DNA from 4 places in the Clostridium sp. CM036 genome. Region 1 is predicted to be linked to each of the others. Evidence: riboswitches for the same ligand, from Rfam matches in the RefSeq annotation. Region 1 holds a riboswitch; each other region holds the start of a gene.

Region 1 (5,011 bases):
GGTCTTACCACCACCACTTGAATCTGAAGCTATGACTATACTCTTCATTTATATTCACATCCTTTTGCGGACTATCCCCTAATGTGCAATTAGTTGTTAACTGTCCCCAATGTTTTCACTATCAATTCTAAGTTTTTCAAACACTGAATCAATTTTCCATTCCTATCATTATCCTTAATAGCAAGCCTTACATATTGTTTATCTAGTCCTCTAAAATTATCTGCTTTTCTTATAACAAATCCTTGAGCTAGGCATAGTTTATAAAGTGTCCCTGAGTCTAGTCCTTTTAATTTGCATAATACATAATTTCCATAGGTTAAATACACTTTATCTATAAATGAAATATTTTCAAGTGATCTTATAAACCTAGGCCTTTCCGCTCTTATCCACTCTTTGCTTTTTTCAATATAAACGTTATCTTTTAACACATGACGTGCAGCCATTTCTGCAAAACAGTTTATGTTCCAGGGGTTTTGTTTTTCTTTAACTTTTTTTAATAGGTCTACGTTACTACTTATTCCATACCCAAACCTTATACCAGGCATCGCAAAAAATTTGGTTAATGCTCTTATTATAAATAAACATTTGTATGTTTTAACTTTTTCACTGAAACTGTGCTGTGAATCTCCAGTAAATTCTATAAAAGCCTCATCTATTATTATGACTTTGTCGTTACATTCACAATATTCAAGAATTTTTTGAAACTCAGCCTTATTTATGATATTGCCATTGGGGTTATTTGGATTACCTAAAACCACACCTTCTACACTCTGTAATCTATTAAGAATATCCTCATAATCATAGGAAAGCTCAGCATATTCATGCTTTAATAAGGTATTCTCATTAATCTTCTCTTTTAAATAAGAGTACTCTATACTACAATTCCACTTTTTAGCATCAATTTCGTACTCTACAAAAGATGGCACCACAATTAGTAGATTTTTATGACAAGCTATAACTAAGTCAATTATTTCTGCAGCCCCATTTCCTAAAACAAAATATTCTTTTGGGCAATCAATGTATTCTTTTAATTCTTTCAATACCTCCCTATATTGAATATCTGGATATCTTGTTAAAGCATCTACGGCTTCACTAATGTTATCAGTGAAACTTTTAGGAACCCCTAATGGATTAATATTAGAACTGTAATCTATTAATTCTCGCCCCTCAAGTAATCCATTAGTATAAACATCTCCACCATGTATCATTGAATACCTTCCTTTCTACTTGTAACTCTCATCTACCGTACTTTTGTTACTTATAACTTACGCAGAATTTTAATTTCCCTTATGTGTTTTCCCTACATTCTTGAACTTTTCATTAATTACATCATTAATGTGCTGTATATAAATGTCTTGAACGTCACTATTTTCCCCTAACCCATGCAGATATATTTTAACTTTAAACCCTTTTGCCTCTAAAATACTCTTCCAGGAGTCCTCTGCATCTCCCGCCATGTCATTCTTGGCATGGTCTCCTGCTACAAGCAGTAGTGGCATTAAAGTGACTTCGCTAATACTCTGAGTAGTAACATTAGGTATTACTCTTTCCAAAGTTGGATACCCTTCCACGGTTGCTACATGTACATTGTTAAAACCTCTATCCCTTAAAACGCTTTCAAAACAGCAATATACTGCATTTGCAATATGGTTTGTACCATGCCCCATCAAAATTACTGTATCCATTGGTTGCAATTGCTTTGATAGAGCATCCACCATTATTGAGTAATCATCTGGCACGCCTGCTTCTTCTCCCTTAAAACATAAAAGAGGTCTTCCTATTAAGATATTTTTAAATGCTTTACATTCTTTGTATCTATTAACTACATTATTTATATAATCAAATTCTACTCCAGGAATAACATGCAAAGGCTGAACAATTACCTCATTATATCCTTCGCTTTTTAACTTTTCCAAAGCTTCTTCTGGAGTATCTACATGAATATTATCCCTATTCTTAAGTACTCTAAGAATAATATGTGAAGTAAATGCTCTTCTTATATCATAATCTTCAAAAGTATGTCTTATTTTATCTTCTATTGCATCGATAGTTACTTTTCTTGCATCTTCATGTGTTGTTCCAAAACTTACAATTAAAATTGCCTTCTTCATTTCGATCATCCACCTTGCTAAATATTTTCCGAAATCTATCATAACATTTACATATAATGCTTTTTAAAACAAAAAAAATAGTACGCATACGATAGCGACTACTTTTTAATTAATCCATAATTAAATAGTTCTTTCCCTCCGAAAGCTTGTTAACATCATTTAGGCAGGTCTCCTGGCTTTTGATTCTTCCTTTAATTATCCTTCCTCATTTTTAATTTACGAAGTAGCATTTAAAAGTTTTTCATCAATTACAGTAGCGGGGGCTGCTGCGGATTTAAACCGCATTCCCTTTTCACCTATTTCAAGGCACCTAAAATCATATTCAATTCTCTATTAATTCTAGTTTATTATATTTAAGCCGTACTGTCAATATTTAGAGTGTCTCCTTAGTTTAATAGGCAAAAAAATGATTCAGAAAAATAGTTAGGGACGGTTAACAACTATTTAAATTATTTATATATATATATTAGCTTAAGATTATGAATATCATCCCGATTCATAGGCAATAATTCAAATAAAAATCTATGAGGAAGGGTGATTTTAATGCCAAGAAAGGCAAGAGAAAAAACAGATGACTCGATATTTCATATTATGTGCAAAAGTATCAGCGAAATAAATTTATTCAAGGATGATGAGGATAAGAACAAGTATTTATCACTTGTAAAAAAGTATAAATATCTCTATAATTTTAAAATCTACGGTTACTGTCTTATGGATAACCATTCTCATTTAATGATTGATGCTAATGGCACTGATATATCAAAGGCAATGCATGGAATAAATTTTTCTTATGCAATGTACTTTAATAAAAAATATAAAAGGGAAGGACATCTTTTTAAAGATAGATTTAAGAGTAAAATAGTTAATAATGAACGATATTTGAAGACTTTATCTCTATATATACACAATAATCCTACGGATATAGATGAATATAAAAATTGTCCTGAAAAATATGCTTTTTCTAGTCTAGCCATATTTTTAGGAAAAAGACATGATTCTTTTAAATTAGTTGATTATGGATTTATTATGAGCTCTTTTGGTAATAACCTAAAAAATGCAAGAAAGAATTACTATAATCTTGTCTTTCGCTGTAATGGAGAAAAATTAAAACAAGAAATAGAATTTAAAGATGAAAAATCAGAGTATAAATGTGAACGAAAAATACTTGTAAGGAACTTTAAGCCAGAAGATATAATAGAATATATAGCGTCAAAGATGAATGTATCAAAGACTCATCTTTATATGAAGTACAGCAGAAAGCTTGTACGGGCAAAAGCCTTAACCGTTGTTCTAATGAGGAGCCTCTGTAATTTTAAATCTAGCGATATATCCAGCACTCTTGGAAACATTACACAGGCTAGAGTATCAAAATTAAGCACTATTGGCATCGAATTAATTGGAACAGAAGATAAATATGAGAATATTATCATGGATTTTATTAAACGTTATGCTTAGTAATAATTTATTAATATAATCTTCAATATTATGATTAATAACTTAATGACAATCATTAAAATTCATTCTAATTATTTACTTTAACCTACCTATTTATTAAATCTGTTATATTAAATAAAAAAAATTAGAATAACAGATGGATATATGCATTTAATAAACATGGACAAGTATCAAAAATATACATTTTACTTATGTATAATATAAAAATAATTAAAATTAGTGTTCAATAAATTAATTCAACGATAAAAAGGTACAAGTTTCCATAAACAACTTGCACCCAATTATAATATAAATAATTGTTAACCGTCCCCATTATCTTACCTTAACTTATTGCTATAAATAAGATCATAGTTAGAATTTCAACTAATTCATTATTAGCTCCTAAGCTATCTCCCGTAAGTCCCGTAATTTTACTCTCGCAAAACTTATTAAATAGGAAACTTAAAAGTAACGCTGATAGTATCAATATAACACTTTTGTTAAATCCTATTAATAAGGTTCCAAATACAATAGTTATAATACCTGAAATTACCACCCTTTTGATGTCAATATTTCCAATAAATATATTACCCGAGCCTGTTTCTTTAGCATTCTTACCAATAAAAGATATAAAAACAACGGTAAATCTTGCAATTATTGGCGTTGCAATTAATATGAGTGGTAAATTCTTTCCTATGATAGTGCAGACCGCTGCATATCGTGCTAACATATCAAATACTATAGCAATAGTTGCATAAGTGCCTACTGTGCTGTCCTTCATAATTTCTATTATTTTATGTTTGTCTCCTTTAAACGAAAAGAAACCATCACAAGTATCTCCAAGTCCATCCACATGTAATCCTCCAGTAATAACTATCGGTATAATAACTACAAATATTGCTGTAATATCTACTGGCAGCACTTTTATTAATATATAATAAGTTATCCACTGGACAATTCCTATAAATAATCCTACCACCGGAAAAAATACAGATCCCCGCCTAAAGTTTTCCTTGTCACAGTTTAAACTTTTATTTATAGGTATCCGTGTGAAGAATTGGAAAAACAGTAAAAAATCATTTAAATATTCTCTCATTTTATTTGCTCGCAAAGACTTGTCCTTGCAAAGCTCACCTCTTTCCTAAATAGTAATGTTTATTTTAATTTTAAAGTTAATCGGCAAGAACTAAATATACCTCAAATCAATTTTCTAACTATGCATTATGAATAATAGCATCAATATATAAATTACCATATTCATATTTTATAATGCTTATATCCCCATTTTTACAACCAAATTTCCAAAACAAATCTATATTTTCATTCATAATATAACAATATATAGCTCTTATGACTCCCGAATGAGCGCATATTAAAATATTATCGCATTCTAGCTTTTTAATATGCTCCATAAAGTTCTTAACTCTTTCACATAGTTTAATATAACTTTCTCCATTCGGAGGTAC
Region 2 (5,011 bases), 270 kb from region 1:
AAATTGTTCTTTAAGGTGGAAGCCTATGATGACATGGGTAAAATAGGTGAAGGAATTCATATAAGGTACATAGTAAATTCTGAAGAATTCATGAAAAAAACAGCACGTTAAATCATAACCTGCGATTCTGTTCATCATCTTCGATGCTACAATATCACAATTAAGACTGTACCTAACAGGGCAGTCTTTTGTTATGTTAAAAATTAATACTATTTTTAGATACAATAGCAATATAAAAAAGCAGTAGAACTAACTACTGCAATTTTTTAGTTTTACTATATGATTTTTGCTGGCCTTTTGTATATACCACCAGCTTAAAAAAACTGTTAAATCTCCATAATAATTGGAAGAATAATTGGCCTACGCTTTGTTTTTTCATACAAATATCGCTCTGTGGATTTTTTTATATTAGATTTTAATACATACCATTCAATAATTTTCTTGTCTAAGCACTTATTAAGCTCAACCCTAACAATTTCTTTTACTTCACTAATTAATTCATCCGATTCCTTTGCATATATAAATCCGCGAGTTATTATGTCTGGTCCCGCAATAATACTATAAGATTCGCGTTCTAAAGTAACCACAACAGTGAGCATGCCATCTTCTGCTAAGTGCTTTCTATCTCTAAGCACTATGCTTCCAACATCCCCAACACCAAGTCCATCTACAAATACAGATCCAGTGTGTACCCGTCCTGTTACTTTAGCTTCATCCTTTGTAAGTTCTAAAACCTGCCCTGTTTCCATAGTAAATATATCTTTGCCTTGCATACCTAATTCTTGTGCTAACTTAGCATGGTGACTTAAATGTCTGTATTCACCATGAACTGGCATAAAATATTTAGGATGAACTAATGCGTGAATTAATTTCAATTCTTCTTGATATGCGTGACCGGATACATGCACTTCTTCTAAATCCTCATAAATTACCTCTGCCCCTTTTTTGAATAGCTCATTGATTACTCTAGATATAAGTTTCTCATTGCCTGGAATTGGAGATGCAGAAATAACAAATAAATCCTCTGGTTCAAGGGTGATTTTCCTATGAGTAGCAAAAGCCATTCTAGCAAGTCCTGCCATAGGTTCGCCCTGACTTCCGGTAGTTATTATTGTAATATTTTTATTGTGGTAATTTTGCATATCATCTATACCTATAATGTAACCTTCTGGTACATGGAGATATCCAAGTTCAATAGCTACTTGTGAGATATTGTCCATACTCCTCCCACTAAAAACAATTTTTCTACCATGTTTCACAGAGGCGTCTACGATCTGCTGTATTCTGTGAATATTTGAAGCAAATGTAGCTACAATAACCCTTCCCTCTGCATTAGAAATTATTCTAGTTAGAGTCTTCCCTATAGTTTTTTCAGAAATTGTATGCCCTTCACGTTCCACATTCGTGCTATCCGCCATAAGAAGTAGCACGCCCTCTTTACCTAAATTTGAGATACGTTCAAGATCCATGACCAATCCATCAATGGGGGTATAATCAATTTTGAAGTCACCAGTATGTAATATAACACCTAGTGGTGAGTGGATGGCAATAGCACAGGAGTCTGCTATGCTGTGAGTAACCCTTATGAATTCAACTTTAAGATTTTGTAGTTCTATTGTTTCTCCAGCATTTACATTGTGAAGTTCACAATTAGATAATATATTGTGCTCCTTTAGTTTATTTTCAATTAGCCCTAACGTTAACCTAGTACCATAAATAGGTACATTCAATTGTTTTAGAATGTACGGAAGCGACCCTATATGATCTTCATGTCCATGAGTTAAAAAAATACCTTTTACTTTTTCTGCATTATTTTTTAAATAAGTTATATCTGGAATTACTAAATCTACACCATACATTTCCTCATCAGGAAAGGCTATACCACAGTCTATAACAATGATTTCATTCGCATATTCAAAAGCTGTTATATTCTTACCTATTTCTCCAAGGCCTCCTAAAGGAATAACCTTTATACTTTCCTCGTTTTTCACTAAATTCTCCCCTTCATTTATATCAATTATATTATTAATATTATTTTCTTTATTTTGCCTCGAATTATAAAATTAATACCTTTATGGGAGAATTTTTTTTGCTTTTTTATAATCATTTTATTTATACCAACGTTGTAATTTTATTTGAACTAAACACAGAATATACATAAACATTATAGTATAATAATATTATCTATATAAAAATAGATTTCATTATATTATAAATTTTATTTTTTGGAGGTATTACCATGAAAATAGCTGTAATAGACGCACAAGGGGCAGGTCTTGGTCAAACAATCATAAAAAAAATTCGTAAAGAAATTAGCCTAGATATCTATATTGTTGCACTTGGTACAAATACATTTGCTTGTTCAAATATGGTAAGAGCTGGTGCAAATATTGGTATAAGTGGAGAGGAATCAATTTGCTCATTTTGCAAGAAAAATAAAATTGATAGCATAATCGGTCCAATTGGAATAATATGTAGTGGTGGCATTAACGGTGAAATTACCCCCATGATTGCCACGTCAATATTTAATATGGATTGTACTAAATATATACTTCCACTACAAAAACATGGTATTTATATACCAGGCACAAGGAATATGCAAATCAAGGATATAATTGAAGAGATTGTACTTGATATAAAAAGTAATATAAAATATCATTTTATATAAGAAGGTTTATACATAATATTTAAAAGACTTTATTAATTCTTGGGTTAAGACTTCTGTCGGTATTCCATAACTAACAATTTTGCCTGCTTTCATGGCATAAATGTTGTTAATCCGCTCTATTAGCTATCTAAAATTTTTATTTAATGTTTTAAGGATTTAAATCCGTATCCAAAGACTTCATAAATATTATTCACTGTTACAAAAGCATCCTTATCAACAAATTTTATGAATTTTTTAAGTGTTATAAACTCCCTTCTTCCTACTATAACCACAACAACTTCTTTATCCTCATCTGAAAAATCCCCTACTCCGTTATATACAGTAGATGTTTTATCTAGCTTTTCTCTTATATATTTTCTTATCTTATCGCTGTTCTTACTTATAATTGTAACTTCTTTGCACACATTTATTCCATCTATGATGTGGTCTATAAGAAAGCCATTAATTATAACTCCGAGCATTGCATATAATGATAGCTTAATTCCAAAAGCAAAAACTGCCATTAAAATTATAATTAAATCACATATTAAAACTCCTTTTCCTAAATTTATATGAAAAAATTCATTTAATATCTTAGCTAAGATATCTGTCCCCCCTGTTGAAGCGTTTTGATCAAAGACTATAGCTGTACCTATTCCTGATATTAGTATTCCAAATATAAGTTCCAGTAAAATATCTCCTGTAATTGAATTATTAATAGGTATAAACTTTTGAAATACAATTATAATACCTCCTACACCAAAGCTTGCATACACACTTTTTCCACCAAAACTCTTTCCGATAGCAATAAATGCTATTACAAACAAAATAAGGTTTATTATCATCATTATCCAACCTACGGATAACCCCCCTGTAAATTTATTTATAACTATTGCTAATCCATTCGCCCCACCTGTCGCTAAATTATTTGGCATTAAAAAGAAATATAAACCTGCTGATACCATAAGCATTCCTATGTTTATAAGCGCAAATTCCTTTATCTTTATTTGCATAATATGCCTCCTTATAATTATCAATTGTATTACCTATCCTCTGTAAAATAATCATAATTTCTTTCTCAACGAAAAATTAAGCCCTTTAGCATTTATGCTAAGGGCTTGATAATAATACCAACCATATTTGTAAAAAATGCAAAATTTAAAATGCATTTTCATACAAATATGCGTCACACCCCCTATCACTCGTAACGTTCTTGGTGTATTAATGAAGGCAGGTCTTCTGACTTTGGATCATAGTCGCTTTAATCCTTCCCAACAAAATTGTCAGTGGTATAATTTAAAGCTTCTCACCATTACAGCGGCGGGACCGTTCAGGCTTTTCACCTGGTTCCCTTTTAAATGAAATGCAAAACATCTCATACCTTTATATGCTATATTAAATTACTTTCTTTTAATCTCTTCCATAAAACCTTTTTTAATTGAGCTTTATTTATAACAGAGTTTTTATTAAATTCTTCCACAATAACCATATCGGCTTCTCTATTCCCCGTTATATTGACAATAAATTCTTTGCCTAAGTTTTTGTACGTATTCATAATAATTCCCCCTTCAAACTCTAAATATTATTAACTTAATTTTAGAATTTGAGGTGGTTATAATCAAAACTCTATACCCTCTCTAGATGGTATTCCTTCGTTAAAATAATGTTTAATATCCTTCATCTCAGTTACAAGGTTTGCTTTATCTATTATAGCTTTAGGTACGTCTCTCCCTGTTAAAATCAATTCTATATTACCAGGTTTATTCTCCATTAATTCTAGTAGTTGTTCTTCACTTATTAGTTGATTGTTCAACGCTCCCATTACCTCATCCATGATAAGTATGTCGCATTTTTCTTCTTTTAATGCTTCCCTGCAAAATTCATACCCCTTTTGTACTTCTTCTTTTAATTCATTTTTTTCCTCTGCATTTAACGTCCAAAAAAAACCTCTTTTTTTCTCAAACCTAAATATGTTAAAAAAGGGAGCCAATTTTTTTGCACTTTCAATTTCACCAGTTTTACTTCCCTTCAAAAACTGTACCATAAATACAGTATATCCATTTCCTGCTGCACGTACAGCTAGTCCTACAGCTGCAGTCGTTTTCCCCTTGCCATTCCCCGTATAAATTTGAACATATCCGTTTTTTAATTTCCCCATTATATTCATTTCTCCTTTTAATATCTCGTGTACAAGATAGTAAGCCTCTTGTCATAGCTATGTTTGCACATAAACTACATATAAACAATGTAGTTTATAATTTTTCATATAACTTACCTCTAAGAATCTCTAATTGCTCTTTTAACTTCCTATTCTCTTCTTCAAGTTCTTTAATCTTTTTATCCTTAGCCATTATGATAATGTCT
Region 3 (5,011 bases), 770 kb from region 1:
AAGGTAGAGTATATCCAGGTGGGGAAGCTTTGGGGTCGCTTATAGGATACATAAAGCCGATAACTGCTGAGGAACTACAAAAGAATTCTAGTAAAGGGTATAACTCATTTAGTTTAATAGGAAAGGCAGGTCTTGAACAGGTTTATGAGGACAAGCTTAAGGGTGAAAATGGGGCAACAATATATATATCAAAACAAAATAATAACAATAAGGTTGTAATTCTTAAAAAAGAATCAAAAGCAGGTGAAAATATAACATTATCAGTAGATAGTGAACTACAGAAGAAAATATATGAAGGGATGAATAAAGAGCCGGGAGCCAGTGCAGCAATAAATCCAAAAACTGGAGAGGTATTGGCTTTAGTAAGCTCGCCGTCATATGATACAAATGCAATTACTACTTATGTTTCTAATACCCAAAAGGCAGAATGGGAAAAAGCAGGGGATCCATTTAATAATAGATTTAAGGCTGTATATTCTCCAGGGTCTACATTTAAACTGATAACGGCTGCAGTTGGGTTAGAGCAAGGGAAGATAAAACCTAGTGAACTTATTAACATACCGGGAAACGAATGGCAACCGGATAAATCATGGGGACTCAATAAGGTTACTAGGGTTGGTGAACCGAGAGAGTCAGTGAATTTACAGGATGCATTTGTATACTCTGATAACATATATTTCGCAAAGGCAGCTCTTAATATAGGTAAAGAGGAATTTATAAAAGGATGCAACAATTTTGGAATAGGTCAAAAGCTTCCAATAAATTATCCAATAGCAAATTCACAAGTAGCCAATGGTAACAACATTAAGAATGATGTAGCATTAGCAGATACTGGTTATGGTCAAGGGGAGGTCCTTATGAGCCCACTTCACCTTGCACTATCGTATAGCGCAGTTGTTAACGATGGAAATATTATGTCTCCAACTTTAGAAAGTTTGAATGAAAAGGTAAAGGCTAAGGTATGGAAAGCTAATGCAATTTCCGCGGATAATATAAAATTTGTAAAAGATGGTCTCACTGGAGTTATCGATAACCCAAATGGTACAGGTCATGCGGCAAAAGTTGATGGGCAAGCTCTCGCGGGTAAAACTGGAACAGCGGAACTTAAGAAAGATGACAAGGATAAAGCTGCAGAAGAAAATGGATGGTTTATATGTATGGATACAGTTAATCCTAAAATAGTAGTATCAATGTTAATGGAAAACGTTAAAGAGAAAGGTGGAAGTCACCATGTGGTACCTATTGTAAAAGGAGTAATGGAATATTACTTAAATAAAACACTGAAATAGCGTTAGAAAGTAGGTAGAATGATTTACATTGCTTTAATATTTTTTTGATGTTACAATAAAAATAGTCAACTTAATAAAAATTAAATATTGTTTTAGGTGCCTTGTAACAGGGGTTAAAAGGGAAAGTGACTAAAAAACCACTGCAGCCCACCGCTACTGTATTAGAGGATGAAATCCAAAGAACCATTGGGAAACTGAGAAGGTTGGAGAGTAAGATGATGCTAAAGCCAGTAAACCTGCCTATTGCTTGAAATTTTAGTCTTCGGAGGGAGGATGAAAAATGCGTGATTTAACAATAATATTGGGTTATCCAATATATGAAAAATTTAATTGCATTATTCCACATCCTTGAGATGTGGTTTTTTTATTTTCTGATTTTTTTACATTAGAGCATATTATTAAAATAATAAGGAGCATACTATGAAAAAAATTATACTTATAACAGGTGGCGCAAGGAGTGGGAAAAGTACATATGCTGAGAAGCTAGCCAAAGAAGAGAAGGGCAACGTACTTTATATTGCAACTTCAATTCCGTTTGATGATGAAATGAAGGACAGAGTAAAAAAACATAAAGAAAGAAGACCAGCTAATTGGTATACCTTTGAAGGCTATAAGAATTTAAAACAGGTATTCTATAACGAAGAAATGCAGTTTGATACGATTTTATTAGATTGTATTACAATAATGACTACAAATCTTATGTTTGATGAAGCGGGGGATAATTTCGATGATCTTAATAATCAAGCTATAAGCGCAATGGAAAAAGGGATTTTACAAGAGGTAGCAGTATTTCTTGACGAAGCAGAAAAAAACTTAAAAACAATAATTCTTGTAACTAACGAAATTGGCTCTGGAATTGTACCAGAATACAAGATGGCAAGGGTTTTTAGAGATATTGCGGGTAGAGTTAATCAGTATATTGCATCAAGGGCTCAGGAAGTTCACATGGTGGTTTGTGGTATCCCAATTAAAATTAAATAAGTAATTAAAAAATTAAAATTTATGGAGGCAACTTATGTTTAAAAGAAAAAGTATAATAAGTCTAGTTTTAGCTGTTTTTGTTTGTGTTGTATTTAGCGCGTGTGGCAGCAAAGGTGAGAATAAAGGGTCGCTTAATACTACTAAAAAGGAAACTAACGCTGTAGTATATCCGCTAAAGGTAGTTGACTCATATGATAGAACGGTTATCATTGAAAAAGAACCTAAAAGAATTATTACAATTGCACCAAATATAACAGAGGGAATATATGCACTTGGTAAAGGAAGCAGTGTAGTTGGTAGAAGTGATTACGATGATTACCCAGCTCAGGCCCTTAAGGTTACATCTGTTGGTGACTTATTGCAACCAAGTGTAGAGAAAATTGTTGAATTAAAACCTGATGTAGTTATTGTATCAGCTCTTTTTGATAAGGCTATTATTAAAAAATTAGAGGCTCTTAATATAAAGGTTGTAGCGCTTGGTGGTGAAGAAAATTTTAATGGTGTGTATGACACAATGTCAAAACTTGGTCAGGTTGTAAATGCTAGTGGGGAAGCCCAGACAATAGTATCAGATATGAAAAGGAAAGTTGCAGAAATAACTGATAAGGTTAAGGATGCTAAGAAGCCAACAGTGTACTATGTAGCAGGATTTGGCAAGAGTGGTGATTTTACAGCAGGAAAAGATACATTTATAGGTAGTATGATAGACATTGCTGGCGGAAAAAATGCTGCGGGCGACGTAGTTGGTTGGAACTACAGTGTAGAAAAGCTTGTAGAAAAGAATCCTGATGTGCTAATTTGTTCAAAGCTCTATGATTCAAAAAAAGGTATAAAAGCTACCAATGGTTACAAAGATTTGAATGCAGTTAAGAACGGCAAATTATTGGAGATTGATGAAAACATTATTGTTAGGCAGGGACCGAGACTTGCAGAAGGACTTGAAGCAATTGCTAAATTAGTTCATCCTGAACTTTTTAAATAAAAGGGGTTAAATAACCATGACGTTTATAGAAAATAAGAGTTATTATCGACGAGTTTTTGCAGTAGGGGTATTTTTACTCCTAATTGTAATGATTGTAGCAACAAATTTTGGGGTAGCAGATATTTCTTTAAAACAGACAGCCCTAATTATTATAAGCAAAATTCCAATATTAAATAACAGTGTATCCTTAGATGGAATTAATCCTACATCTGCAATCATATTGGTAAAGTTAAGACTTCCTAGAATCATTTTATCCTGTTTAGTAGGAGCAGCACTTTCAGTGGTTGGTACCTCTTTTCAGGGTATTTTCAAAAATCCAATGGCAGATCCATTTATTCTCGGAGTTTCATCAGGGGCTGCACTTGGGGCCACTATAACCATGGTTTTTCTTAATGAAATCAATTTTTTAGGGATGAGCATGGTGGCATTCAATGCTTTTGTAGGTGCTATAATAACTACTTTTCTGGTTTATAATATTGCGAGAGTCGGTACTAAAGTTCCAGTTACCACACTTTTACTATCGGGTGTTGCCATAAATTATTTATTATCATCCATTATTTCATTAATGATGACCTTTAATAGAGATAATATTGAAAAAATAGTTATGTGGACGATGGGAAGTTTTTCAACGGCTGGATATCACGAGGTAATTTTACTGTTTATAATAGTAGTTCCCTCAATTTTATTTATTTTTACATTTTCAAGAGATCTGAATATCATGGTTCTTGGAGAAGAGAGTGCTAGAAGTCTTGGTGTAGATGTAAATGGATTAAAAAAGTATATACTTTTAATAAGTACTTTGATGGTGGCAGCAGTCGTATCTGTAAGTGGAATAATTGGATTTGTAGGTCTTATAGTGCCTCACTCTATTAGAATGATTTTTGGACCAGATAATAGGGTGGTTATACCATTTTCTGCACTTGGGGGAGCTATATTTTTAATAATTTGCGATACGCTTGCAAGAGCAGTAGTGCCTCCATCAGAAATACCAGTAGGAATTATTACTTCAATTTTTGGAGTTCCATTTTTTATATATTTATTATATAGAACAAAGAAGAAGGCGATGTAATTGATAGAGATAAATAACGTAAGTTTTTCCTTTGAACAGGAAGTATTAAAGGATATTAGTATAAACATAGAAAGAGGAAAATTTCACACTATTCTAGGTCCAAATGGTTCAGGTAAAACTACACTTCTAAGGATATTATCAAAATCACTGCAACCTGAAAAAGGTGAAGTTTTTATTGATGAAAAGGACTTAGCCCAAATGAAATCAAAGGTTTTAGCAAAGAAAATAGCAGTGGTACCGCAAAGCACAGAAATCGAATTCGATATTTCAGTACAAGATATAGTTCTTATGGGAAGAACGCCTCATATTTCTAGATTCTGCTCAGAAAGTGAAAAAGATATGGGAATAGCTATGAAAGCTATGAAAATGACAAACACTTGGGGTCTTAGAAATAAAAGCATAAATGCATTAAGTGGCGGAGAAAGACAACGAGTGGTAGTGGCAAGAGCGATTGCCCAAGAAACAGGAATAATTCTTTTAGATGAGCCTATTTCTCACCTAGACATTCATCATCAAATTGAAATGATGAATCAATTAAAACAATTAAATGAAAATAAAAACATAACAATTATTGCTGTGCTACATGATTTGAACATAGCGGCTGCATATGGCAATCATATGATACTAATGCATGATTGCTTAGTTTACAAAGATGGAACTCCAGAGGAAGTATTAACAGAAGATATAATT
Region 4 (5,011 bases), 1.7 Mb from region 1:
TTTAGCCCTATAAGTTGTATCATTATATCATCTCCAAAAATACATCACTATTACTAATATTTCATATATACGCATATTTCATATAACATGCATATTATTATTAAATAAAACATTGCCCCATACATTAATTTTATTGTATCTATTATATGTTCTTTCCCCAAATCGTTTATTTTGTTTCCTATTGTTGGTTTATACATTTTTTCTCCAAAATATTCATTCGTACCACCTAGTCTAACTCCCATAGCCCCCGCTGCTGCGCCTTCTGGATAAGCACAATTAGGACTTTTATGATTTTTTCTATCTCTTATCATCACTTTTATACTGCAAGCAATATTTCCTCGAACAAGTGGTGATGCCAAACAGATTAAAAATCCTGTTATTCTTGCTGGTATAAAATTAAATACATCGTCTGTTTTAGCTGGAAAGAACCCAATATATTTATATTTTTCATTCATATATCCAAGCATTGAATCCATGGTATTTATGCCCTTATACATCATAGCTAAAGGTGCTCCCCCTAATAATGCATAGAGAATAGGGGCTATAACACCATCTGCTGTATTCTCTGCAATGGTCTCCACATCAGCTCTTACTATTTCATACTCAGTAAGGGTTTTTGTATCTCTCCCTACAAGGTACGATAATTTAACTCTTGCGTCATAAATATCATTATTAACTAAAGAATCATAAACCTTCTTACCTTCTTTATGAAGGCATCTAGCAGCTATTGTCGTCCAAAGCAATATTATATTGAGAATATGGTACAACCAAAAAAACTTATTAGAAATTCTCAAAATTATAAAAGGCACTAAAAAACTAGAAAGTGCTACTATAACTACAATAATTCCGCCAAAAACTTTAATTTGACCATTAGTTTTACATATCGTTCTGCCTAACTTATCTAATTTAGAAATAAGCTTTCCTATATAAATCACCGGATGTTTAAACCAATATGGATCTCCAATTAATAAGTCTAACATTACCGCTAAAATTAAATCTATTATGTTCGTCTGAAATAGTATTGCCATTTTAATTCCTCACTATCTTATACTGTTATAATTTTTTAAATAGTTGTTAACTGTCCCTAACTTTTTCTTTTTATTCCTATGATTTTATAGATTGAATCCATATCTACATTATCTCTAACTATATCTGCTAGCTTGTCTAATTCTTTTTCTCTTAGATTTTCATAAACCTTAGATTTTTTAGGTTCCATAGCTTTTTTTACCCTTAAAGTATTAATCATATGTTCTCTAAACTCTACTCCATCAAAAACTCCATGAATATATGTACCCATAACATTTCCACCTGCATTTATTGCTCCATCGAAGGATGACGTATCAGAACCATTCTTATCATAGATTTCAAAAAGTGGTTTTGCATTATGACCATATTTACAAATTCCCATATGTATTTCGTAACCATAAGTTTCTATACTAGTATCCCTAATGTTAATGCTACGAGCCTTTACTCTTGTAGTTATTTTCTCATCTTCAAATATTGTGTCTACGTCTAAAAGCTTCATACCCTCTGTTTCTTTTGAATTTCCCTCTAAGCCATTAGGGTCACTTAAGCTATTTCCTAACATTTGATAGCCTCCACAAATGCCTAATACGTTACCTTGTACACTATATTGCTGAACCGCTTCTGCAAGTCCCGAATTTCTTAAAGAAATTAAATCATCAATAGTATTTTTTGTTCCCGGTATGATAAGGAGGTCTGGTGTGCCCAATTCTCCTTTAGTTGTAACAAATCTAACTGATACATCTTCTTCAGCCTTTAATGCGTCTAAATCCGTAAAATTCGATATATGTGGAAGCTTTATTACAGCAATATCAATAGGTGCAGTAATTTTTTTGTTAAATTCTACTGCACCATCTTCATCTTCGAGTTCCAATCTAAAATAAGGAACTACTCCTGCACATGGAATATGTATAATATCCTCAAGCATTGTAAGTCCTGGCTTTAAGATTTCTAAATCTCCTCTAAACTTATTAATAATAGTGGCTTTAACTCTTTTTTTCTCGGCCTCATTAAGCAAAAGCAAAGTCCCTGCTAGTGACGCAAATACTCCACCCTTATCTATATCTCCTGCGAGTATCACAGGTGCATCTATAAGTTCCGCCATTCCCATATTCACTATATCTCTATCTCTTAAATTAATTTCTGCTGGGCTACCTGCTCCTTCCATTACTATAATATCAAACTTCTTCTCTAATTCTTCAAACTGCTTTTTTAACATGTCTTTGAATTCCAATTTCATATTATGATATTCCATAGCTGTACTATTCCCAAAAACCTTTCCATTAACGATAATTTGGCACTTTTTATCCGAGGTAGGTTTTAATAAAATCGGATTCATATATACCTCTGGCTCCAATCCTGCCGCATAGGCTTGAAGCACCTGCGCACGTCCCATTTCTTTTCCATCCAATGTAATATAAGAATTCAATGACATATTCTGTGACTTAAAAGGACATACTGAAAACCCATCTTGCACAAAAATTCTGCAAAGTGCTGTTACTAATATGCTTTTTCCTACTGATGAAGCGGTTCCTTGAACCATTACTTTAGCCATTACTATTTCTCCTTTCTTCCTGCTTGTATTCTTATTTGGCACACAACAAAAAAACAGCAAGCTTGCGCACCTGCTGTTATGTACAAATTTTTCATTGCACTAACTTGAATTCTACAGTTCTTTCCCGCCGAAAGCTTAATATTACTAATTTAGGCAGGTCTCCTGGCTCTTGATACACTTTCTCTTATCACTTTCCCTTTCAGGTAGTTATAAAAGATTTTCTCTCAATTACAGTAGCGGGGGCTGCTGTGGAATTACACCACATTCCCTTTTCACCTTACTAATCATATACTAAAGTAGCTGCATCCACTTTAGTGGCTGATTAATAATAGGCACCTAAACAAATCTATTCATTTTTAACTAATATAATTCATAATTTTCATTTTTAAAATTTTCAATTTAATACATTTCTATGTAATTAAGTTTATAGCATTATGTTAATCCTGTCAATAAATAAGAATCTAAAATGCTTAAGTCTCATATGGTTATAAGTTATCTCCTGCGAAGCTGCAACAGTTCCACAGGAGATGCATTAATTCGCTAAATTAATTTTGCCTGTAGAAACATAGCTTGTTTGCCTATTTCTGTGAATTTAGCTTCATATTCTGTAACTACGTTATCTTTAAAATCACTCTTATGCAAATCATAGGTTGAAAATAATATTTCAAACCCACACTCTTTGAAATAATCTACCGATTCTTCGAATAACTCTGTATCATCTGTTTTGAACCAAACTTCAGATCCCGGTTTTAAGAATTTCTTATAGCTCGTCAAGAACTTAGTATGAGTTAATCTTCTTTTATTATGTCTGTCTTTTGGCCAAGGATTACAAAAATTTATATAAATTCTGCTTATCTCATCTTTTGCAAACACATCATCAATAAGCATAATGTTCATTGGCATAAGACGTACATTTATGTCTTGTTCCCCTTCAACTTCTCTTACTTCTATAACTTTTCTAAGGGCAAATACCAGAACCTCATCTTTTAAATCAATGCCTACAAAATTGATATCGAGATCTCTCCTGGACTTTTCTGATATAAATCTACCTTTACCGCAACCTAGTTCTAGATGAATTGCATTGTTATTTTTAAACTCTTCATTCCATTTTCCTTTGTGATCATATTGGTCAGTTATTACAATATGACTAGTTTCCAGCTCTGGCCTAGCCCAATATTTTTTTCTTAAGCGCATATATTTTTCTCCTTACATTCTAAATAATAAAAAATCACTATATGATTTTCTTAGCTTTATATTAATATTAAAACATCCCTGCAATATTTAAAAATTGTTTAAATAACCATAACCCTGGCGCTTGCACGATATAAGTAAAAACTGATTGTCCACCAGGTAATATAGGCAATATTAACACCATAAATATTAAGAATTGATACCTATAAATTGTATCTGGTAAATTGTAAAAAAACTTTGGGAACAAATCCCTAACTATATGAGATCCATCAAATCCCGGTATTGGCACTAAATTAAGAAAAAACAAAATACAATTTAGGTACCCTGTAATTATTAAAATTTGGCTAATAATAGTATATAATCCACCATGAATTGGTGGAAATTTCGAAAATAACACAGTAAGAATTGCAAATACAAACCCTAGAATTAGATTAGCAATTGGGCCTGCAACTGAAACTTTCAAATCATCCTTATAATAATTTTTAAATGCACTAGGATTTGTCTGAACAGGCTTTGCCCAACCAAACCCTACTAATATAATCATAAGAAATCCCATTGGATCTATATGTGCGATTGGATTCAGCGTAAGTCTCCCTTGAAATCGTGGAGTTTTGTCTCCTAACCTATCTGCTACGATAGCATGCGCATACTCATGAAAAGTAAATGCTAATAAAATTGCGGGTATCATCAAAATCTTATTTAATATTTGTTGTGTATCCAAATTTATTCCTCCTTATACTCCTACATGGTAGGCAATGTTAATCGCTACTCACCTTGTTAATGCATCTTTGACTTGTTATTTTTTAAGATGTCTACTATCCTATTATAACAAAGTTTATTGTTATTTTGAATTGAATATTCTTAAAATAAAATAATATATTCCCACAACTATATCCTTATGAATTAACTTATATTTTCAGATTATAGAAAAAACCTTATCTTAAAAAGATAAGGTCTTAAATAAACATCATAGTATCGACTACTTAAAAAGAACAAAAGATACTTCTTTATCATTAACCAATGATACTATTCCCTTAGTATACAATTGCAATAATTTTCCTTTATAGCTAGTTTCAGTTCCAGAACTAACATCTTTTATTACAGCTTTCATTACATCATTTTGATAGACCTTACCAAGAGATGTAACAAATAGATCATTTTTTTTAGAAGGTTTTTGTAAATCAATCACTTTCCAATTTTCAGTATTTTCTAATGTTTTCCCATAATAAATTTTGCTTACCA

The links. A riboswitch is a leader RNA that binds a small molecule or an ion and turns the genes downstream of it on or off. The one in region 1 is predicted to bind cobalamin.
Region 2: it holds a riboswitch for cobalamin, as region 1 does, so the genes downstream of both, ACWJKE_RS10210 (YitT family protein) here and ACWJKE_RS08980 (sirohydrochlorin cobaltochelatase) in region 1, are expected to answer to the same signal.
Region 3: it holds a riboswitch for cobalamin, as region 1 does, so the genes downstream of both, cobU (bifunctional adenosylcobinamide kinase/adenosylcobinamide-phosphate guanylyltransferase) here and ACWJKE_RS08980 (sirohydrochlorin cobaltochelatase) in region 1, are expected to answer to the same signal.
Region 4: it holds a riboswitch for cobalamin, as region 1 does, so the genes downstream of both, ACWJKE_RS16950 (cobyric acid synthase) here and ACWJKE_RS08980 (sirohydrochlorin cobaltochelatase) in region 1, are expected to answer to the same signal.

The regions. Positions count from the first base shown of each region.
Region 1 is NZ_CM143652.1:1,902,028-1,907,038, forward strand. It holds gene ACWJKE_RS08970 (cobyrinate a,c-diamide synthase) at 1-48, opposite strand, end outside; gene ACWJKE_RS08975 (pyridoxal phosphate-dependent aminotransferase) at 90-1,208, opposite strand; gene ACWJKE_RS08980 (sirohydrochlorin cobaltochelatase) at 1,278-2,111, opposite strand; cobalamin riboswitch at 2,257-2,441, opposite strand; gene ACWJKE_RS08985 (transposase) at 2,655-3,566, shown strand; gene cobS (adenosylcobinamide-GDP ribazoletransferase) at 3,889-4,641, opposite strand; gene cobC (alpha-ribazole phosphatase) at 4,760-5,011, opposite strand, start outside.
Region 2 is NZ_CM143652.1:2,169,542-2,174,552, forward strand. It holds gene ACWJKE_RS10195 (thioesterase family protein) at 1-111, shown strand, start outside; gene ACWJKE_RS10200 (ribonuclease J) at 327-1,991, opposite strand; gene ACWJKE_RS10205 (DUF3842 family protein) at 2,240-2,668, shown strand; gene ACWJKE_RS10210 (YitT family protein) at 2,809-3,660, opposite strand; cobalamin riboswitch at 3,860-4,047, opposite strand; gene ACWJKE_RS10215 (hypothetical protein) at 4,038-4,202, opposite strand; gene ACWJKE_RS10220 (cob(I)yrinic acid a,c-diamide adenosyltransferase) at 4,266-4,805, opposite strand; gene ACWJKE_RS10225 (DUF6262 family protein) at 4,900-5,011, opposite strand, start outside.
Region 3 is NZ_CM143652.1:1,128,775-1,133,785, reverse strand. It holds gene ACWJKE_RS05355 (penicillin-binding transpeptidase domain-containing protein) at 1-1,289, shown strand, start outside; cobalamin riboswitch at 1,367-1,547, shown strand; gene cobU (bifunctional adenosylcobinamide kinase/adenosylcobinamide-phosphate guanylyltransferase) at 1,710-2,270, shown strand; gene ACWJKE_RS05345 (ABC transporter substrate-binding protein) at 2,305-3,252, shown strand; gene ACWJKE_RS05340 (FecCD family ABC transporter permease) at 3,269-4,321, shown strand; gene ACWJKE_RS05335 (ABC transporter ATP-binding protein) at 4,322-5,011, shown strand, end outside.
Region 4 is NZ_CM143652.1:3,567,370-3,572,380, reverse strand. It holds gene hemA (glutamyl-tRNA reductase) at 1-23, opposite strand, end outside; gene cbiB (adenosylcobinamide-phosphate synthase CbiB) at 54-1,004, opposite strand; gene ACWJKE_RS16950 (cobyric acid synthase) at 1,085-2,578, opposite strand; cobalamin riboswitch at 2,714-2,897, opposite strand; gene trmB (tRNA (guanosine(46)-N7)-methyltransferase TrmB) at 3,119-3,772, opposite strand; gene ACWJKE_RS16940 (site-2 protease family protein) at 3,840-4,457, opposite strand; gene ACWJKE_RS16935 (hypothetical protein) at 4,749-5,011, opposite strand, start outside.